4 regions of the Saccharospirillum sp. genome follow, and region 4 is predicted to be linked to each of the others. Evidence: predicted binding sites of a transcription regulator. Region 4 holds the regulator's gene; each other region holds the start of a gene.
The links. The regulator sigma-54, encoded in region 4, starts transcription at its own class of promoters, with help from an activator protein. The targets are predictions, from matches to a motif close to TGGCACNNNNNTTGCTNT.
Positions count from the first base shown of each region.

Region 1 (5,502 bases), on a different contig from region 4:
CAGACGATCAGCTTCTTCAGCATCGATGGTAATGCCCACGCCCAGGCTGCGCGCTTCACCAACCAGATCCGTAACACGCTCGGCCAGTTCAGTCATCACCCATTCCTGATGCGATTCTTCATAGCGCGGGTGCAAGGCTGACAGCTTGATGGAAATAGTCGGTTTGGGGGCATCATCACCCCATTCATCCATACGCGCTCCAAGCGTCTGAACGGCATTGCGGTAGGACTGGAAATAGCGTTCGGCATCCGGATCGGTAAACGCCGCTTCGCCCAGCATGTCGAAGGAATAGGTGTAGCCCTTCTTGCGATAGGACTTGCCGTTTTTGATGGCTTCTTTAATGGTGCGCCCAAGCACGAACTGCTTGCCCATTATGCGCATGGCCTGGTTCATTGCAGCACGAATAACCGGTTCACCAGCGCGGTTAATCAGTTTTGACAGCAAGTTCGCCGGCGACGTTTCACGGCTTTCGAGCGAGGTAACCCGGCCGGTCAGCATCAACCCCCAGGTCGAGGCATTGACCAACAGCGAATCCGACTTGCCCATGTGATGTTTCCAGTCCGCCACCGACAGTTTGTCGCGGATCAGATCGTCGGCTGTTTCCGGGTCCGGCACGCGCATCAACGCTTCAGCCAGACACATCAGGATCACACCTTCTTCGTTGTCCAGACTGTATTGTTGCAACAACTTATCGACAGCATGGGTGACATCACCCTGGCTACGTACCCGTTCTACAATGCGCCGCGCGGTGGCTTCAATCGCTTTGGTACTGTCTGCACCCGGCTCGGCGATCTCTACCAGTTGCGCCATGTACTCGTCTTCATCGACGGCGTACTGATCTACGATGAACTGGAACCACTGCTGCGGTGCCAGATCCCGGTATTCCCCTGCTACTACCCGAGCGGCGTCAAACTGAGTCATCACCATCCTGCCTGAACCATCTATTGGAGTTATTCAGACACAGTAGCCGAGTCAGGCTGGTCAGCGATTGTCAAAAACGGGGCTTTTTTTGTTAAATAATCCGTAAATGAGGGAATGACGCAGGACAATAAAAGACGTGGGACATGAAAAGACGCGAAACACTAAGGGACGCAAAACATTAAAAGACGCGACACATATAAGACGTCCAACCCGCTAAACACCGAGGCTCCGGCGTCTTTTCGTGTTTCGCGTCTTTCCATGTCCTACGTCAGTTAACGTTACTCTTACGGACCTGCCCCGGGGAATGGCCGGTGCGGTTTTTTACGGCGTGAGTGAGTGCACTCTGGTTGCTGAAGCCGGTTTCCAGGGCGATGTCGGCAATGGAATGGGATGAACAGCGCAATAGCCAGATCGCCTGGTCGAGACGCATTTTCATGACGTACTGATAGGGTGTCATCCCGGTAACCTGGCGAAACCGCAAGTGAAACTGGCTGATGCTCATATGACACAGGTTGGCCATGTCGGTTACCGACACCTTGTCTTGCAACCGCTGGCGGATCATCTGGTCGATTCTCGACAAATCGAATCGACCCAGCGATTCCTGGCCCGGCACAGCGCGGCCAGTCAGGCGTTGATAGAGGCTATGCAGAAGCAATGCACTGACATGTTGCTGCATATGCGGGTCGTGGCCGAACTGATCGATCTCCCGGGCCATGGCGGTCAGCAGGCTGGCGAACTGGGCATCCAGTTGGAAGTAATGGGGCTTGTCGAACAGGCGGCACAGCATTTCATGGTCGATGCTGCTATCGATAGATGCATCCGCTGAAAAATCCAGCACCACCATGCGGTTATCACCCAGGCCCTGAAAGGCATGGTCGCTCTGGGTGGGAACCAGGCAGCCATTGCCGAGGCACAGCTGATCGCCGCCCTCGCCTTCGAGTTCAAAGGCCGCATTACCCTCAAATCCGAGCACGACCTGATGGTGACTGTGGTGGTGTCGGTCACCCGTTTGAGGCATTTGCTCCAAACGACTCAATCCTCCTAACCACATAGCACACTCCCATAGGTGTTGAACAGATACCGGCGATAAACCGGCATCAACGTTAGCCTCATACCATACGCCCTGCCACCAGACTCGCCAAGCGATCAGATCTATTTAGGCAAGCCGTTAGGTAATCCACCCCTGCCAGCCTGCCCCAACAAAGTGCGAAAACACGCCCCAAAGGCGGCAATTGCACCGAGATACGGCGTTATTGGCCAACAAGACGCCGTAAAGCGCTGATTTTAAAGGCACAGCCCTTGCAATAACAAGCAAACACCCTGTACCAGCCCAATAAGTAGGATCCCACCTTGCGCGTATGAACATTCTTGTTATTGACCAGCAACTCGAACGCGCCCAAATTCTGGAGACCGCGCTCACGGCACTCGGCTACGCCGTAGTGATTCGCTCGCCGGACGAGCATCGCATCTATCAGTTGGTCGAATCTTTTCAACCCGACGTGGTGATCGTTGACGCCCAGTCTCCCGACCGGGACATGCTTGAAGATGTAGCACTCACGTCCGACCGGACCCCGCGACCGATCATTTTCTTTGCCGAAGACGATGATGACACCGTTATTCGCGATGCCATCGCTGCCGGGGTCAGCGCCTACATTGTCGATGGCCTTCAGGCCAGTCGGGTCAACACCATTATCAAGGTTGCCATCTCCCGGTTTGAGGCGTTTCAGGCCCTGCGCGGCGAGCTGCGCAAAACCCGCGACGAGTTGGCCGAACGCAAGGTCATTGACCGGGCCAAGGGCTTGCTGATGAAGCACCGCCAGTGCGACGAGGCCGCCGCCTTTGGTGCCATGCGCAAAATGGCGATGAACAAAAACGTGTGCCTGGTCGACATCGCCCAGGACGTACTGATGCTGTTTGATGAGTAACCCAACACCGCACCACCAAGATTCCTATTCAGCCGATCCGACCGCTGGTGATGGTTCTGCGCCTGATCGGGTGTGCCCTGCCTGCAACACAGACGCAGCTGGGGCCGGCCTTGAAAGCCGTAATAGAGGAGCGTCATCGGTTAGACCAGCCCAGGCTGGTGTTTGGTACGGTGTTTCCCATGTCGATGCACACCGTGGGAAAATGTTTTCAAAAAGATGACACCGGTACTCGACAGTGAAAATTCAACCGATTCAGAGACTTAGAAAGCTGCTGTAAAAAATGCCTCCCACCGGCTGATTTTTTCTTTTAAAACCCTCTTTTCAGCCCCTGCTGTCCTCTGTATTATGCGCGACCCGCTGACCACTGAGCCTTTGGCAAACGGTTGTCAAAGCGCTGACGGGAGACCTGTATGAGTAAAGCAGCGTCGGCACCGGAGCCTAACCGGCACAATCCGGTTGCCAAGTTCAATCCGCATCGTGGCGAGGCTTTTAACGATCGTAAAAAGTCGGCCAAACGCGGATACCACAAGCACCGCCCAGACTGGGCATAACATCAACCCACTTTATCCAAAGCGATACCGGGAGCCCCATCATGATCCGTTTCACAGTCGATACCGTTCGTGTTCTCATTCACGTCAGCCCGCGCGGCGTGTTTGAGGACCTGTCTGACTGGGATCAGGAGGTCGTAGGCTCATATTCAGTGGATGTGTCCGCCAAGCTGGACAAGGAAAGCTGGGCCGACGCGGCACTCGATGCCTTTCACGGCTCTATTGCGGTAGATGATGAAGACGCCCTCGATTTTCTGGTTGAAGACAGCCAGGGCAGTTTGTTGATCGGCTCTCAGGGTCATCTGCATGCGTCTCTGATGGACGAAGCAGAACTGGTTTAAATCACTCCGAGCAAGCACGGCGCACCTCTAAAGAGTGCGCCGGATTTACCCCTGCCTCACGTTCGATTAGTGGCCATGGTCCGCGTCGGCTACCGGTGATGCCTCTGCGGGGTCGGCGTAAATCCGTCCATGGAGCCTAGACCGCAGCATCCATGCTGCGGACTCCCCCGCACAGGCATCACCGGCACCCACCGCTTGCATTGTGCAAACCCCTAAAACTTAAATTAAAAACCAAGCCTAATCACTCATTGTGCTCCACGCGCATTACCAAACTACTAAACTTTTTCCTACTTATAGCCTTCTTAATTTAGTCCCAAGATCTGGACCTAATTGTGCCGCAATGGTGCGACTGCTGAGTTAACAGTCCACAAATAGCGCATAAAACCCTTTGCTATCGACATAATCCCCTCCCGCACGACAAGTCCACAACCCGCAATATAGAGCCTTCTCTCTGCCATTTTTTAACCTTGGCACGTTAATCGCTACAACTAAATTACAGTAATCGTCTTTGCACCGGACATAACCGACGAGCACAGGACGACTACCCCCCAGATTACTTGGCAACGGTGCCCTGTTCGCAAACTGCGGACTCGGCGCCGTTTTTTTTGCACGCCATTCAGCCACGCCGACTCAGGCAGACTGAGAGCATTGGGAAACTCTATGGAGACACTAACCATGACCTTCGCCGACCTTTCAATACCGCTACGCCAATCCATCACCCGGGCACTGGCGGGTATTATTCTGTGTTCAACACTGGGCGTTGCCCAGGCTGATCTTGGCTGGCCGGAAAAAGAAGCCCTGACCATTGGCTTTATCAAATTGACCGATATGGCCCCGCTGGCCATTGCTTATGAGAAAGGGTATTTCGAAGACGAGAGGCTGTATGTCACGCTCGAAGCCCAGGCCAACTGGAAAGTATTGCTCGACGGCGTTATTACCGGTGAACTGGATGGCGCTCACATGCTGGCGGGGCAGCCGTTGGCGGCAACACTGGGCTATGGCACCCAGGCGAACATCATTACCCCTTTTTCGATGGATCTTAACGGCAACGGCATCACTGTCTCCAACGATGTGTGGGCGAGTATGAAAGAACACATCCCGCACGAAGACGGTAAGCCAGTTCACCCAATCAGCGCAGAAGCCTTGCAACCGGTGGTAAATGAATACCGGAACCGTGGCGAGGCCTTCAAGATGGGCATGGTGTTCCCGGTCTCGACCCACAACTATGAAATTCGCTACTGGCTTGCTGCCGGTGGGCTTCATCCTGGTTATTACGATCCCGCCGGTGGTGACACCTCCGGTCTGGTCGACGCCGACGTACAGCTCAGCGTAACACCACCACCGCAAATGCCTTCAACACTGGAAGCGGGCACGATCAAGGGATACAGCGTTGGTGAACCCTGGAACCAGCAAGCCGTGTTCAAAGGCATTGGTGTGCCGGTTATTACCGATTATGAGATTTGGAAAAACAATCCGGAAAAGGTTTTTGGCATCACCGAAGAATTTGCCGAGGAATACCCAAACACGACGGTGCGTATGGTGCGTGCATTAATCCGCGCCGCCTACTGGCTGGACGAAGACAACAACGCTAACCGTGAAGAAGCCGTTCGAATTCTGTCTCAGCCCAAGTACGTCGGTGCGGATGAAGAAGTCATTGCCAACTCCATGACCGGCACCTTTGAATACGAACGGGGCGATGTTCGCTCCGTGCCCGACTTCAATGTCTTTTTCCGCTTCAACGCTACCTACCCCTACTATTCCGATGCC
Region 1 is NZ_JBBECH010000020.1:66,246-71,747, forward strand. Features, by position in the region: gene putA (bifunctional proline dehydrogenase/L-glutamate gamma-semialdehyde dehydrogenase PutA) at 1-921, opposite strand, end outside; gene WEB54_RS02690 (helix-turn-helix domain-containing protein) at 1,190-1,972, opposite strand; gene WEB54_RS02695 (ANTAR domain-containing response regulator) at 2,280-2,846, shown strand; gene WEB54_RS02700 (hypothetical protein) at 3,257-3,397, shown strand; gene WEB54_RS02705 (hypothetical protein) at 3,439-3,735, shown strand; gene WEB54_RS02710 (CmpA/NrtA family ABC transporter substrate-binding protein) at 4,396-5,502, shown strand, end outside.
Region 1: the regulator sigma-54 is predicted to act here: its motif matches at 2,210-2,227, upstream of WEB54_RS02695 (ANTAR domain-containing response regulator).

Region 2 (5,502 bases), on a different contig from region 4:
ATGGCAGCCGGGCCGGTTTCTGGCGATTGCATCGTCTGTTTACCGAGCGCAACCTACCGGTTACCGTTTTTGGTGTGGCGATGGCCATGCAGCGTAACCCTGATGCCGTTGAGGCCATGCTTAAAGCCAATTGGGAAATAGCCTCCCACGGATACCGCTGGATTCATTACCAGCACGTTCCCGAATCGGTTGAGCGTGACCATCTTGAACGGGCGCTGGACATTCACCGCGCGATGACCGGTTCAACGCCAGCGGGTTGGTACCTTGGCCGCACCTCACCCAATACCCTGAAGCTGATCGCCGAGCGCGACGACATTCTCTACTGCGCCGATAGCTACGCCGATGATCTGCCCTATTATGATTTGAACTACAGCCGTCCGCTGTTAATGGTGCCCTATACATTGGATACCAACGACATGCGTTTTGCGACGCCACAGGGTTTTAACAGTGGTGATCAGTTCTTCAGCTATCTGCGCGACGCCTTTGATGTGTTGTACGAAGAAGGCGAAACCGTGCCCAAGATGCTGAGCATTGGTTTGCATTGTCGTCTGGTCGGTCGTCCGGGCCGCCTGGCGGCTTTGAAGCGTTTCGTTGATCATGTACTGGCGCACGACAAGGTGTGGATCACGACTCGCGAGTCAATCGCGCGGCATTGGTTGGCGGAACATCCACTGAGTTAAAATAAAAAAGCCGACCCCCGGGTCGGCTTTTTTGACTCTCTTGCTTTTCGACCTGCTAACTGGTCTGCAAGTTACTAGACAGACAAGCCGTTAGACAGAGTAGTACATGTCGAATTCGACCGGATGAGTCGTCATGTCCAGCGTTACTACGTCTTCACGCTTCAGCTTGATGTACGCATCGATCATGTCGTCGTCGAACACACCACCGGCTTTGAGGAAGTCGCGATCCTGATCCAGCGCGTCCAACGCCTGAGTCAGGCTGCTGCACACTGTTGGGTAGTCGTTCTGCTCTTCCGGCGGCAGGTCGTACAGATCCTTGTCGGCAGAATCGCCAGGGTGGATCTTGTTCTTGATGCCGTCGAGGCCAGCCATCAGGAAGGCAGAGAACATCAGGTACGGGTTCGCTGTCGGGTCACCGAAACGCACTTCGACACGCTTGGCTTTCGGCGAAGTCACGTACGGAATACGGATCGAGGCAGAACGGTTGCGGGCGGAATAGGCCAGCATAACCGGTGCTTCAAAGCCAGGAACCAGACGCTTGTACGAGTTGGTAGAGGCGTTGGCGAACGCGTTCAAAGCACGGGCGTGCTTGATGATGCCGCCAATGTAGAACAGGGCCATTTCGCTCATGCCTGCATATTCGTCACCGGCAAACTGGTTCACGCCGTCTTTGGAGAATGACATGTGAACGTGCATGCCGCTGCCGTTGTCGCCGACCAGAGGCTTGGGCATGAAGGTAGCGGTTTTGCCATAGGCATGGGCTACGTTATGCACGCAGTACTTCAGTACCTGAACTTCGTCGGCTTTCTTGGTCAGCGTGTTGGCGCCAACACCGATTTCACACTGACCGGCCGTGCCCACTTCGTGGTGGTGTACTTCAATTTCCAGACCCATGGATTCCATGGCGTCGCACATGGCGGCACGCAGGTCGTGCAGGCTGTCGACCGGAGGTACCGGGAAATAGCCGCCTTTGACTTTCGGGCGGTGACCCAGGTTACCGTCTTCGAAAACACGCTCGGAAGACCAGGCTGCTTCTTCGGAATCGATCTTGTAGAAAGAACCGGAAATGTCAGAGCCCCATTTTACGTCGTCGAAAACGAAGAATTCCGGCTCAGGACCAAACAGGGCTGTGTCGCCCAGGCCAGTTGAGGCCAGATAGGCTTCTGCACGCTTGGCAACAGAACGCGGGTCGCGGTTGTAGCCTTCGCCGGTTGATGGTTCGACGATGTCACAACGAACGATAACGGTCGGGTCTTCAAAGAACGGGTCGATCATGGAGGCAGAGTCGTCAGGCAACAGAATCATGTCGGATTCGTTGATGCCTTTCCAGCCAGAAATAGAAGAGCCGTCGAACATCTTACCTTCAGTGAAAAAGGTATCATCAATTTCCGAAACGGGAATGGTAACGTGCTGCTCTTTACCTTTGCTGTCTGTAAAGCGCATATCTACCCAGCGTGCTTCGCATTCTGCAATCAGTTTCATCGTATGTTCTGACATGATAAGTCTCCAAGTTAAACGGCCGATGGCCGGTGAGCTTTGATTCAGTGTGACAAGTTCAGGCGATGGCAGCAGCATCGCATAATTGGCTGCTGTTTTCACCGGCTAACCACCTGGTTGATGCCAGGGCACCTGTTAGGCCAGGCTGGAAAGCCGTTGGAATCTGAGCACTAACTGTGTGCACTGGTTTAGCAAGGCCTGTGCCAGCCCTAAAGGAGGTGAAGGAATGGGGGCTTCCGGCAGCTTGCTTACCGTTTTAGTCGTTTCGTTCGCACCAATGCGGTGCGTTTTTAGGGGTCTTGCACTGTGGTAGGGCACTGATTTGGTGCGTAAGAGTTCGGTCGTGCCGGAAAACAGGGCGAGGCGGGCATTTCGCCCATCTGAGAGGTGTCCGCAAAGGTTTGTAACCCTGGCGTGAAAAAGACGGGGTAGACGGGTATAATCCCGCGCCCTTTCCCGCTGCGTAATATTTGATCAGTTATGAAGTTTGTAACCAAGTTGTTCCCTGAAATCACCATTAAAACACGGCCCGTGCGCAAGCTGATGGTCAAAAGTCTGGCGCAGAACATGCGCAACGTGTTGCGTCGTATTTGCCCGGAGGTGGTGATACGTAATGACTGGGACAGCATCATTGTGCGCACGCCGGATACAACGACAGATGACGTTAATCAGGCTGTCGCGACTGCGCTTGAGTGTATTCCAGGAATTGCTCAGGTCAGTTCGGTACTGCAATTTGAACTGGGCGATGTTGATCAGATATTGGCCGATACCGAGTCTGTCTGGGGTGAGGCGCTGGCGGGCAAAACCTTTTGTGTGCGGGTAAAGCGCAATGGTAATCACACCTTCACTTCGGTGGAACTGGAGCGCTATGTTGGCGGTGGGCTGAACCAACGCACAGCGGCAGCGGGGGTCCGGCTGAAAGATCCGGATGTGGTGGTTAAGCTCGAAATCAAACATGACCGCCTGTTTGTGGTGCAACAACAGCGGCCAGGCCTGGGTGGCTACCCCCTGGGTACTCAGGATGAGGTGATGACGCTGGTGTCCGGTGGGTTTGACTCGACGGTAGCGGCTCACCAGATGATTCGGCGCGGCGTAAAAAGCCACTTCCTGTTCTTTAATCTGGGTGGTTCGGCGCACGAAAACGGCGTGAAAGAAGTCAGCTATTACCTCTGGAAAAAATACGGCAGTTCGCACCGGGTGTTGTTTGTGACGGTGCCGTTTGAGGCAATGGTCGAGGCAATTCTGACTCAGGTGCCAGACCGTTATATGGGTGTGGTGCTCAAGCGCATGATGATGCGTGCGGCGGAAAAGATTGCGACGGATCTGGGTATTCCTGCGGTAGTAACCGGCGAGGCATTAGCCCAGGTATCGAGCCAAACATTGCCGAACCTGAGCCACATTGATGAAGTAACCGATTTACTAGTGCTGCGCCCCCTTATCGTGACCGGCAAGCCAGACATTATCGATCAGGCTCGCGCCATTGGCACAGCCACCTATGCTGAGAAAATGCCGGAATTCTGCGGCGTCATTTCACGCAAACCCAATGCGGCGTGCAAACGAGCCGACGTTCACGCGGCCGAGGCCGATTTTGACTGGACTGTCCTTGATGCGGCAATCACCAGTGCGCGCCGCGAAAGCATTGAAACCCTGACCTGGAATTCACAGGATGACCTGTCGATGGGCATCAATACGGTGTCTACGGCAGACCAGGCGGTGGTCATTGATGTTCGCCACCCAGCCGAAGCGGACGATGCGCCGCTGCCAGAGATGGACACGCCCGTCATGCAGATTCCCTTCTACAGCCTGAACCGCAAGTTCGCCGGGCTGGATCAGGACCAACAATATCTGCTGTATTGCGACAAGGGCGTCATGAGCAAACTGCACGCTATGCATCTGCAAGACGCAGGCTTCACTAACGTTGGCGTCTACGCACCAGATCGTTGAACGGTGCTGGGGGCTAGTATTTTTATTGCGGTGGTTGCTTTCGGGTCCCGTTGAATACAGTTCGGTGCCATGAGCTCGGGGTGCAGGCCAATGTCATTTCGCCCGCGTTCAGAGGCACATCCCTGTGCCGCTGACCGGGACGTGGGCTTCCTGCCCGCTGCTGCATGACATTACCCTGCACCCCTTTTGATGGTGGATATTCCAGGCTAGTGCCATGAGTTTGAAATTCGTGCTGATTTAACCTCAGGTAGTCCAAGGAGCATCAGGTGCGTCTATTGGAGGTCGTTAGACCGCATGGATGCGGTCTCCGAGTCCCCATGGATGGGTTCACGACGTACCTCCAATAGACGTACCTGATGCTCCGATTGGCACCGTATAAATTGTGCCACTTGTGCTGCGAATTTCTAACTCATGGCACTAGCCGACCCGCGCCGACTCCCTAGCCAACGCCTCTATCCAGCCACGCATCACCTTGCCGGTGATGTTGACATCTTCGGCGGTGACCGCTTCATCGGGGTGGTGGCTGATGCCCTTTTCGCAGCGCATGAACAGCATGGCCACCGGGCACAAGGCGGCCATGGCCATGGCGTCGTGACCGGCGCCGCTGACCAGGTAGCGGGGTCGAAGGCCTTCGGCTTCGATGGCGCTGGCCAGGGCCAGTTGCAAATGGTCGGCGCAGCTGACGGCTGGGGCGGCGTGGGTTTCCTGCCATTGCATCTGGATGCCGCGTTCGTGGCAGGCGACGCGAGCGGTGTCCCAGATCATGGTTAGGGCGGCGTCGCGTTCGCTATCCTGTTCACTGCGGATGTCGAGGCTGAAACTGGCCTGTCCGGCGATGACGTTGACGGCGCCCGGCTGTGCGCTCATGCGACCGACGGTGGCTACTACGCCGTGTTCGCGGGCGACGCGCTCGACAATCAGAGTGATCTCAGCGGCTGCGGCCAGGGCATCCTGGCGCAGGTGCATGGGTACGGTGCCAGCGTGGCCGGCCATGCCGGTCAGTTCTATGTTAAAGCGCCGGGCGCCAGCGATGGCGGTTACGATGCCGACTGGCAGGTCTTCTGATTCCAGTACCGGGCCCTGTTCGATGTGCATTTCCAGAAACGCCAGGGGTGGAGTGGCGGTGCGGGCGGCCTGATTGACCTCGGCGTAGTTCAAGCCAAAGGCATCTAAGGCCTCGGGCAGAGTCTGGCCGTTGGCGTCTTTCAGAGTTTCCCATTTTGAATCCCAGGTGCCAGCGATGGCCCGGCTGCCGAGCAGGGTGGCGCCGAAGCGGGTGCCTTCCTCGTCGCCGAAACCGACTAGGTCGAGATGAAAGGGTAGGGTCACCCCGTCTTTTTTGAGGGATTCGATAACCAGCAGGGGCAACACGACACCCAGG
Region 2 is NZ_JBBECH010000060.1:75,554-81,055, reverse strand. Features, by position in the region: gene puuE (allantoinase PuuE) at 1-680, shown strand, start outside; gene glnA (glutamate--ammonia ligase) at 771-2,177, opposite strand; gene thiI (tRNA uracil 4-sulfurtransferase ThiI) at 2,658-4,121, shown strand; gene WEB54_RS11430 (allantoate amidohydrolase) at 4,539-5,502, opposite strand, start outside.
Region 2: the regulator sigma-54 is predicted to act here: its motif matches at 2,366-2,383, upstream of glnA (glutamate--ammonia ligase).

Region 3 (5,502 bases), on a different contig from region 4:
TTACCTGTCGGTCGCACTGACCGCTCAGTTCTCGCCGAACATGAGTGCCGGTAAGGGTTATATGGCACTGGCAGCGCTGATTTTTGGCAAGTGGCGGCCGAAAACTACCATGCTGGCCTGCCTGTTGTTTGGGGCGTTGCAAGCCATTGCGGACCGCAGCCAGGGTGCCATTATCCTGGGCTTTGAAGTGCCGGTGCAGTTGGTAGAAGCGCTGCCGTATATTCTGACTGTCGTGCTTCTGGGCGGCTTTATTGGCCGTGCCGTTGCACCCAAGGCCATTGGTAAACCTTACGTGAAAGAACGTGCCTGATCGGGCCGGGTGAACCCGGGTTCGAACAGTCACACACCTGAGATAAGAAGGCGGACAACCGCCTCACCCGAGATTGATTCGGGATCTCGCTGAGACCATCCCCCGCAGCGGCATTGCGTTCGCAGCGGAGGATAACCGTATTATCAGGCATTGCCTGAACGAGAGACTGCCGATATGAACACCATTCCTACGCTCGATCTACGCCGTTTTAAAACCGACCCGGAAGGCTTTGTTCAGGAAATGGGCGCGGCCTATCAGGCCTGGGGCTTTGCCGGTATCACCGGCCATGGCATTGATGCCTCGGTTGCGATTAACGCCCTGCGCGCGGCCGAAAATGTATTTGCCTTGCCCGATGCGACCAAGAAAACCTATTTCAAGAACAACGGTGGCACCCGGGGTTACACCCCCTTTGGTACCGAGATTGCCAAAAACGCCGAACACGTCGACCTGAAAGAATTCTGGCATGTGGGTCGCGAGATCGACGGCGAACCGCCGCACAAAGACCTGACGCCGAATGTCTGGCCGGAAGAAGTGCCCGAGTTCAAAGACGCCATGCTGCGGCTTTACTATGAACTGGATGCCCTGTCGCAGGAGTTGTTGCAGGCGTTTGCTCTGTTTATTGGCGAAGACCGGCATTACTTTGATGAGAAAGTGAACTACGGCAACAGCATTCTGCGGCCGTTGCATTATCCTCCGATTACCGACCCCAACCTGCCCAATGTACGTGCCGGTGCTCATGAAGACATCAACCTGATCACTTTGTTGGTCGGCTCCGAGCAGGAAGGGCTTGAAGTTAAAAACATGCGTGGTGAGTGGGTCGGTATCTCGATGATTGAAGGCACCATCATCTGCAACGTGGGCGATATGCTGCAGCGGTTAACCAATCATGTACTGCCGTCGACCACGCACCGTGTTGTAAACCCCAAAGGTGAAGCCGGCAAGGTATCGCGCTATTCGATCCCGTTCTTCGTACACCCGAACCCGGGAACTTCACTTGATGCGTTGCCGCAGTGTGTAACCGAAGACAACCCGAAACGCTACCCGCCGATTACCAGTGACGAGTACCTGATGGAGCGGTTGCGCCAGATTGGGCTGGTTAAGTAATTTTAGGTGTAGAGTTCTCGGGAATCAGAGTGCCAGGTGCCGGGTGTACTATCTGGGGAAGTCCGCAGCATGGATGCTGCGGTCTAGGCCCCATGGATGGGTCCACGCCGACCCCAGATAGGTACACCCGGTGCCTGGCACGGATTTTTGGCACCAAGGTAAAGCCGAACCCTACGTTGAGTAACACCCCACCAATGCCGTTTTTGACCCATCTCACCTGCCGCCTTTGGCAGGCTGAGTGAGGTGGGGGATTGGCTTTTTCTCCAAGTCCCTCATACTGGGTGTGAGAATACAGCCACGCCAACAGGTGACCCATGTCCACAACCCCGATCAAACACGTTGCCATCACCGGCGGTACCCACGGTAACGAGCTTACCGGGGTGCATTTGCTCAAACACTGGCGCAATAATCCTGAAGAGATTTGCCGTGACGGGCTGGTCACCGAGTTGCATCTGGCCAACCCGAAGGCCAATGGGTGTAACCGGCGGTATCTGGATCAGGATCTGAACCGTCAGTTCAACTGGGACGACCTGTCGGACCACAGCCTCTGTGGTTACGAGCATAACCGGGCCAAATCACTGAACACCCTGCTTGGGCCCAAAGATGCCCCCCGGGTCGATTTCATTATCGATCTGCACACCACAACGGCCAACATGGGTACCACCCTGGTCATTAAGTCTGATGATGCGCTGGTGGTTGGTATGGCGTTCTACGTTAAACAGCAGATGCCGGAGGTAACGCTGTTTTACGAGCCGGAAGACCGGATGAGCGACAACTTCCTGATCTCGCTGGCGAAGCATCACGGGCTGCTGGTCGAAGTAGGGCCGGTGCCCCAGGGTATGTTGCGCTGGGATGTGTTTGACCAGACCCGCCAGGCCACCCTTCACTGCCTGGATTTTCTGGCGGCGGTGCGACGCGGTGACGAGCCTGATTTGCCGGAGAGCCTGGCGGGGTTTCAGTACGTCGACAAGCTGAAGCTGCCCGAGAACGAGCGGGGCGAACTGACGGCGATGATTCACCCCGACCGGCAGGATGCCGATTATCAGCCAATTAAACCCGGTGATCCGCTGTTTATGACTTTCGACGGGGAATCCATTAACTATGAAGGCACCGAGACACTCTATGGGGCTTTTATTAATGAAGCGGCTTATTATGATCAGCACATCGGTTTGAGCCTGATGCGCAAAATCGACATTCGGTTGCCGGGTTAAATCTGCACCCTCTCCCAGTAACACCTTGCTTTCCCAGTGCACAACGTTGTCGGGCTGGTGGGTATAGCCCATCAGCAAGCCCGCGTAGCCCAACTCCAGCTTCCGACCGGTGTTATCCCACTCCAATTCAGTCACGGCTTGAGCCGGTTTTCCAGGTCCGCCAGTTGTTTTTCAAGTTCTGCCAGTTGCTCGCGTGTTCGTTGCAGGACAGCCTGTTGCGCCTCGAACTCTTCACGGCTGACAACATCCAGTTTGCTCAGCTGGGCTTGCACCAGGCTGCGCATGTTCTGGCGCAGTTCACCCCGGGCTTGCTGGCCCTGGCTGAACAGTTCGCTCGCCTGTCGGCTGATCTGATCGAGTAGGTCCTCGGGCAGTTTCATATCAGTGCTCCATCAGAGTGCTTTCTCATCGCACACTTATTGTGCAGTGCTTCATTTTAGTGCGTCAAAAGGCAGTTTGTGACGCAGTTCAATAGCTAACTGCTTGATTTTAAACGGTTAGTCGAGTTGGCACGGGCTTCGCTATATACCTTCACGGATGAAACCAATCGCAGCCAACCGTTGCATTGGACATTGTAACTCGGGTGACCGGCCGCCGCACTGATCGTGGCGGCCAATGCCCTCGGGCCGGTGCTGATGATCAGCGCAACGGTGGAACCAACAGGAGTGAACGACATGAAACTCGTATCAGCCATTATCAAGCCTTTTAAGTTGGACGATGTCCGCGAAGCGCTCTCTGAAATCGGCGTTCAGGGCATTACCGTGACTGAAGTGAAAGGCTTCGGTCGTCAGAAAGGCCACACCGAACTTTATCGCGGTGCGGAGTACGTGGTGGATTTTCTGCCCAAGGTAAAGGTCGAGGTCGGTATTTCCGATGAACTGCTCGATCGTGCCATCGAATCAATTACCAAGGCCGCCAACACCGGAAAAATCGGTGACGGCAAGATCTTTGTGACCCCGCTGGAACAGGCGATTCGCATTCGTACCGGCGAAACTGGCAACGACGCGATCTAGGCCGGGTTGATTAACGGGAGAGACTGAACAATGAACGAATTGACGCAAGTACAATACGCACTCGATACCTTTTACTTCTTGATCTGTGGCGCTCTGGTCATGTGGATGGCGGCGGGCTTCTCGATGCTCGAAGCCGGTTTGGTCCGGGCCAAGAACACCACTGAAATTCTGACCAAGAACGTAGCGCTGTACGCCATTTCCTGCACCATGTACCTGATTTGCGGTTACGCCATCATGTACGACGGTGGCTTCTTCCTGACCGGTATTACTGAGATTGGCGATGGCTACTACTCACCGTCTTCCGACTTCTTCTTCCAGGTGGTGTTCGTGGCCACGGCCATGTCGATCATCTCCGGTGCCGTTGCCGAGCGGATGAAGCTGTGGGCTTTCCTGGTGTTCGCCGTTGTTATGACCGGGGTTATTTACCCAATGGAAGGTTCCTGGACCTGGGGTGGCCAGCCAGTATTTGGTATGTACTCACTGAACCTATCCGATTTCGCGGGCTCCGGTATCGTCCACATGGCCGGTGCGGCCGCTGCATTGGCTGGGGTTCTGCTGCTGGGTGCCCGTAAAGGCAAGTATGGCAAGAACGGTGAAGTCAACGCGATTCCGGGCTCCAACCTGCCGCTGGCCACCCTGGGTACCTTCATCCTGTGGATGGGCTGGTTCGGCTTTAACGGTGGTTCAGTGCTGAAAGTCGCTGACGCCGAAAGCGCCAACGCCGTTGCTATCGTATTCATGAACACCAATGCCGCGGCCGCTGGCGGTGCTATCGCAGCCCTGATTCTGGCCCGCATCTGGTTCAAGAAAGCAGACTTGACCATGGCCCTGAACGGCGCACTGGCTGGCCTGGTCGCCATCACGGCTGAACCTTCTACGCCAACGCCGCTGGTGGCCACCATCTTCGGTGCCCTGGGTGGCTTGCTGGTTGTCTTCAGCATCGTAACGCTCGACAAACTGAAGATTGATGACCCGGTTGGTGCCATCTCCGTACACGGTGTTGTCGGTCTGCTGGGCCTATTGCTGGTGCCGATCACCAACCCCGATGCAACCTTCTCCGGCCAGATCGTTGGCGCGCTGACCATCTTTATCTGGGTATTCGTTGCCTCGCTGGTTGTCTGGGGCATCCTCAAGGCCGTTATGGGCATTCGCGTCAGCGAAGAAGAAGAGTACGAAGGCGTCGACATTGCTGAATGTGGCATGGACGCTTACCCGGAATTCACCGGTTCCAAGTGATCCCGGGCAAAACAGTCTGAACTTCAAAAAGGGTCTTCGAGCCCTTTTTTATTGCTCGGGTAAACGGGGCCTAAGTTTTGACAGGTGTTTAACTTGAACGGCCAGACCGGTAAGGTATGCTCATAGCACCTGTCGGCTATTCCGTTACTCTGAGGAGTTCAGCATGAAGCTTGTAACTGCCATTATTAAACCGTTCAAACTCGACGATGTTCGTGAATCCCTCTCTGAAGTGGGTGTTCAGGGCATCACCGTGACCGAGGTCAAGGGTTTTGGTCGCCAGAAGGGCCACACCGAGCTGTATCGCGGCGCCGAATACGTGGTCGACTTCCTGCCCAAGATCAAACTCGAAGTCGCCATCGACGATACCAAGGTGGAGTCCGTCATCGAAGCGATCTCCAAAGCCGCCAACACCGGCAAGATCGGCGACGGCAAGATTTTCGTCTCGTCACTGGAGCAAGTCATCCGCATCCGCACCGGCGAGACGGGCGAAGACGCGGTTTAATAGCCCCAGTTTTGGTGTATTGCCCTGAACCCGCGCTGGGTGTCAGGGTTGCGCCTGCGGGGGCGCCGTGAATACGTCCGTGTAGGCTTATCTTCGGCATCCATGCCTCAGATACCCCCTTAGACG
Region 3 is NZ_JBBECH010000025.1:24,129-29,630, reverse strand. Features, by position in the region: gene WEB54_RS03505 (ABC transporter permease) at 1-310, shown strand, start outside; gene WEB54_RS03500 (isopenicillin N synthase family dioxygenase) at 485-1,414, shown strand; gene WEB54_RS03495 (aspartoacylase) at 1,729-2,625, shown strand; gene WEB54_RS03490 (accessory factor UbiK family protein) at 2,757-3,005, opposite strand; gene glnK (P-II family nitrogen regulator) at 3,300-3,638, shown strand; gene WEB54_RS03480 (ammonium transporter) at 3,669-4,874, shown strand; gene glnK (P-II family nitrogen regulator) at 5,038-5,376, shown strand.
Region 3: the regulator sigma-54 is predicted to act here: its motif matches at 3,133-3,150, upstream of glnK (P-II family nitrogen regulator).

Region 4 (5,502 bases):
TCCAGTGCGTTCAGGACGGTACTTTTGCCCGATCCTGATCGACCGCTGATTAATATCAGCCGGAATGGAGTGGCCGTCGTCGCCATGGCGGTCAGAATCCCTTGAAGAAGAGCCGGTAGAGTTCATCGGGATCCCGGCTATCACGCAGGGCAGCAACCGTATCGGTGTCATTGAACCGCTCCACTACAGCGGCCAGCAATTGCAAATGTTCATCGGTGGCGGTTTCGGGAACCACCAGCGCAAACATCAGATCGACGGGTTGTCGGTCCGGTGATTCGAAATCGACGGCTTCGTCCAGTTTAACCAAGGCAGCAACCGGACGGTCGATGTTAGCCAGTCGGCAATGGGGCAGGGCGATGCCCTGTCCCAGTCCGGTGGAACCAAGTCGTTCCCGGGCAATCAGTTGATCGAACAGATCGAGTTCGGTGACGCCCGGTACTGCATTGGCCAGGCGTTCTGCCAGGGTTTGCAGTACGCGTTTTTTGCTGGAGCCGAACGCGCCGATAAAGGCGCGTTCAACGGTCAGGACTTGGTCCAGAGGTATCATGATTAACGTGAATTCCCGTGCATTCGATCAACTGTCTTCTCTTTGTGTTTGAGCAGTTGACGGTCCAGTTTATCCGCCATCATATCGATAGCGGCATACAAGTCATCGTGTTCAGAGTCCGCATGAATCTGGGCGCCCTTGATGTTGAGTGAAGCTTCGGCTTTTTGTCGCTGTTTTTCAACACTGAGGGTGATTTGTACATTGCCAATCTGGTCGAAGTGTCGCTCCAGTCGGTCCAGTTTCTGACCGACATAGTCGTTCAGTGCTTCGGTAACTTCCACATGGTGACCACTGATATTGACTTGCATAGTCCGCTCCTCTTGCAGTGATGGATCTGCCGCATCCGGTGATCAGGATGTCAGCAGGGCAATATTATCCGGGTTCCCTTTGCCTCTTTCAGTCTAGCTCCTAAAGCAGAATTTGGCGCCTGTGCTGACCGCTTTCAACCTTGGGCCTTTTTAATCAATTGCTTTAAATCAGTCGTTTACGCTCATTTGACGGAGGAATCATCATGGCCTCACGATATTTGGCAATGGTACGGCGAGCCACCTGAATGCCCTTGTCACCGAGCAGTGTCGCAATTTTTGCATCGCTCAAAGGTTTGCGCGGATTCTCTGCAGCGACCAGTTTTTTGATGATGGCGCGAATAGCGGTACTTGAGGCTTCTCCGCCACTGTCGGTGCTGACGTGGCTGCTGAAAAAGTACTTGAGTTCAAAGATGCCTCGTGGCGTGTGCATGTACTTTTGCGTGGTCACCCGTGAAATGGTCGACTCGTGCATTTCAACGGCTTCTGCCACGTCGTGTAATACCAGGGGTTTCATGGCTTCTTCGCCATACTCCAGAAAACCGCGCTGATGTTCGACAATATTGGTGGCTACTTTCAACAGGGTTTCGTTCCGGCTCATCAGGCTTTTGATGAACCAGCGGGCTTCTTGCAGGTGGTCTTTCAGATAGGTGTTGTCGCTGCTTGAATCGGCCCGTTTGACCATGGATGCGTAGGAGACGTTGACTCTCAGTTTGGGCGCAATCTCGGGGTTCAATTCAACCAGCCAGCGATTATTCTTGATGTCTTTGCGAACGATGACATCGGGCACTACGTATTCTTCTTTACCGCTTTCGATCTGGTTACCAGGCCGGGGGTTGAGACTCTGAATCAGCGCAATGACGTCGCGCAGCTCTGGCTCTTTGAGTTTGGATTTACGCATCAGTTGGCTGTAATCGCGTGACGCGAGCAGATCCAGGTAGTTGTTGACGACGGTTAAGGCAGCCTCACGCCAGGGTGTGTCTTCACTCATCTGGTTTAACTGAATGGTCAGACAGTCAGCCAGGTCGCGGGCGCAGACGCCGGGCGGGTCGAAATGCTGAACACGGTGCAACACCGCCTCGACTTCGTCCATTTCCAGCGGGTCATCGAGGTTTGCCATATGCCCGGTCAGGCCCTCGAAAATATCGTCCAGGCTTGAAGACAGGTAACCCTCGGCATTGACGCTTTCGATCAGGCTCTCGGCTATTTGCCGGTCGCGATCGGTCATGGTGGTCAGATTGAGTTGCCAGTTGAGATGATCCCAAAGTGAATCGGTGGTGCCGTAGACGTTTTCAAAATTGAAATCGTCGTCGCCGGACGGCAGGCCATGACTGGTGGGAGCGTGGGTGTAAATGTCATCCCAGGAGCTGTCTACGGCCAGATCGTCCGGTATGTGTTCGGCGATTTCCAGCTCACGCTGATCACCCTCGTTAGAGTTTGCTGTGTTTTCCGCGTCGCTGGTGGCTTTCTGGTCAATTGACTGGCTGTTTTTTGAATCGGCCGCACCGCTTTCATCGATATCCTCGCGGACCTCGAGCATGGGGTTGCTTTCGAGTGCCTCCTGTATCTCCTGTTGCAGATCCAGAGTCGACAGTTGCAGCAGGCGAATGGCTTGTTGCAGCTGAGGCGTCATGGTCAGCTGTTGGCTCATTTTCAGTTGTAAGGAGGTCTTCATAGAGCGTTATATGTGCCTTTGGCCATGGTTATAAGCGGAATTGGTCGCCTAAATACACTTCACGAACGGTGGCGTTGTTCAAAACGTCCTCCGCTGTCCCTTCTGCAATGATGTGGCCATTACCCACGATGTAGGCTTTTTCGCAGATGTCGAGTGTCTCCCGGACGTTGTGATCGGTGATCAGAACGCCAATACCGCGATCTCTCAAGTGATGGATTATAGCTTTAATATCGCCGACGGAAATGGGGTCGACGCCGGCAAAGGGTTCGTCCAGCAGGACAACCGCCGGCTCCATGGCCAGGGCCCGGGCGATTTCGACACGTCGCCGTTCACCCCCCGACAATGCCATACCCTGGCTGTCACGAATATGGGTAATGTTAAATTCACCGAGCAAAGACTCCAGCTGTTGTTTCTGCTGGGCTCGGGACAGATCTTTGCGGGTTTGCAGAACGCCGAGAATATTGTCCTGTACCGTCAGTTTGCGAAAGACGGAGGCTTCCTGGGGCAGGTATCCGATGCCATGTCGGGCCCGGGCATGCATGGGCAGCCGGGTGACGCTTTTGTCACCGATCAGAACGTCGCCGTTGTCGGCTGGCACAAGACCGACAATCATATAGAAACAGGTGGTTTTACCCGCGCCGTTGGGGCCTAGCAAGCCTACGATCTGACCTTTTTCAACACTGAGGCTAACGTCGCGCACGACGGGCCGCTTTTTGTAGCTCTTTGCCAGGTTTCTTGCTTCCAGCAGGGCCATTCAGTCCATCGCTCCGGGTTGCAGCGTCCAGGTGGCCTGAGGTGCGTCTTTATTGTTGTTGGTACTGCGCTGGGATCGCACGTCCAGGGACTCATCGAGCAGGTTATAGCGAATGTAGTCGGCTTCGATGTCGCTACCTGACTGAGTCAGGTGGCCTTCGCCTTCGGTGATGATCAGGTCTTCTTCGGGTCTGTACTCAATGCGCTTGCCGCGTACTTCAATCAGGCCATCCTCTTCACTGGGCAGCTCCTGATAGCGCGCCGGTTCGCCTATGGCTTCCAGAAAGGTGATGTCGCCGGTTTCAGGATCGCGCCGTACATTGAGGGTATTGGCCCATACTTCGAGGGTTCCCTGTTTCAGATAGACGTTGCCAGTGAACGTCGCCTCACCGCGATTGCTTTTGAAGTTGCCTTCGTCGGCGGTAATGGTCATTGGTTGATCGCGATCTCCGGGCAGTGCCCAGGCTGTCTGGCAGACCAGACAGGTCAGCACCAGTACCATCGACCGTACAAAGGGGTAAGCAAGTGGCCAGGCTGTCTCAGTTCGCGTCATAGCGAATCGATACCTCTGATTTGAGCGTTATGTCGGAATCGTCCCCGGTCAGAATGGCGTCCATACCGACACCTCGGGCTTCCTGGCCAGGTTGTAGCAGTTTAACAGGCCTGGGCGTTGTGACGAAGCGGCCATTCTGCTCGACCCTCAACCAGTCCGTGTATAACTGCATGCCCCCGACGGCTTGTTGTTCGGTCACTTCAACATTCTGTTCAAAATTGACGCTGCCGTCGTTAAACAGGGTGGCGTGATCGGAGGTAATCTGCCAGGGCTGGTCCGGATTGGTCAGAATCGTCATCACCGGTGCTGTCATCAGGCTTTCGCCATTGTTTTCATAATAGGCGAGAGTTGTGGCCTGCGCCCGTAATTCGGGCTGGCCCCCGGCATCGAATCGGGTTTGGTCCGGGCGTTCAATATAAAGGTCCGGCGCATTTTCGGGCAGCTCCAGCCTTGCCTGGCCGGGCGACTGCTCCCGATCCGTTTGCCACCAGATCGCCAGGGCAATCAGCCCCAGGCTAGCGGCAACGATCAGGCTGCGACGCCGGCCAGCCATCAGGCAACCCCGGCACGAAGGATGTCGTGCAGGTGAATAACGCCAGCTGTTTTACCGGCGTTAACGATGACCAGTGAGGTGATTTTGCGCTCTTCCATTTCATACAACGCCTGGGCAGCTAACTGCTCTGGATGCATGGTATAGGCGCCACTGTGCATGACGGCGCGGATGGGCGTGGTCAGAATGTCGATACCCTGATCCAAGGTGCGGCGCAGGTCACCATCGGTAAATACGCCCAGCAAGTCCCCTTCGGCGCTGATGATGGTCGTCATACCCAGGCCTTTACGGGTCATTTCCAACAGCGCATCGCGTAACAGAGTGTCCGGCTCCACCACGGGGATTTCCGGGCCGGTATGCATGATGTCGCCAATTTTCAGCAACAATTTACGGCCCAGGCTACCTCCGGGGTGGGAAAACGCGAAGTCATCGGCGGTAAAGCCTCTGGCTTCGAGCAAGGCGATGGCCAGGGCATCGCCCATGACCAGAGCTGCTGTAGTGGAGGAAGTCGGTGCCAGATTGAGCGGGCAGGCTTCCTGCTCGACACCGCAGTATATATGCGCGTCGGCCGAACGGCCGAGGGTGCTGTTGGGGTTACCGGTCATACCGATCAGGCTGGCACCGAGCCGCTTGATTAAGGGAATCAGAGTGACTACTTCGGCTACTTCGCCGGAATTTGACAGCGCAATGACCACATCCTGTTCAGTAATCATACCCATGTCACCATGGCTCGCTTCGCCCGGATGAACAAAAAAAGCCGGTGTGCCAGTGCTGGCCAGGGTGGCCGCCAGTTTGTTGCCAATATGCCCTGATTTGCCCATGCCCGTGACCACTACCCGTCCCTTACAGGCCAGTACCCGCTCACAGGCTTGTTCAAAGGCGCTATCAAGATGTTCTGTCAGGCCCCGCAGGGCTTCGATCTCAAGGTCGAGTGTGCGACGTGCTGATGTTAGATAGTTAACGTGCGGTTTCATCTTATTTGGGCTGCCTGGTCAGGTCGGACACGGTTAGGTCACGGTCATCAAACCGATAGAATACCACATCAGTTGCCAGTCTAAAGTGGCGACGCCCGCCTGGTGCAGTGTTAATTTTTTCTTTATTTACACAGGGTTATGACTG
Region 4 is NZ_JBBECH010000088.1:40,170-45,671, forward strand. Features, by position in the region: gene rapZ (RNase adapter RapZ) at 1-86, opposite strand, end outside; gene WEB54_RS16385 (PTS sugar transporter subunit IIA) at 92-547, opposite strand; gene raiA (ribosome-associated translation inhibitor RaiA) at 550-855, opposite strand; gene WEB54_RS16395 (RNA polymerase factor sigma-54) at 1,019-2,527, opposite strand; gene lptB (LPS export ABC transporter ATP-binding protein) at 2,556-3,281, opposite strand; gene lptA (lipopolysaccharide transport periplasmic protein LptA) at 3,282-3,833, opposite strand; gene lptC (LPS export ABC transporter periplasmic protein LptC) at 3,820-4,386, opposite strand; gene WEB54_RS16415 (KpsF/GutQ family sugar-phosphate isomerase) at 4,386-5,357, opposite strand.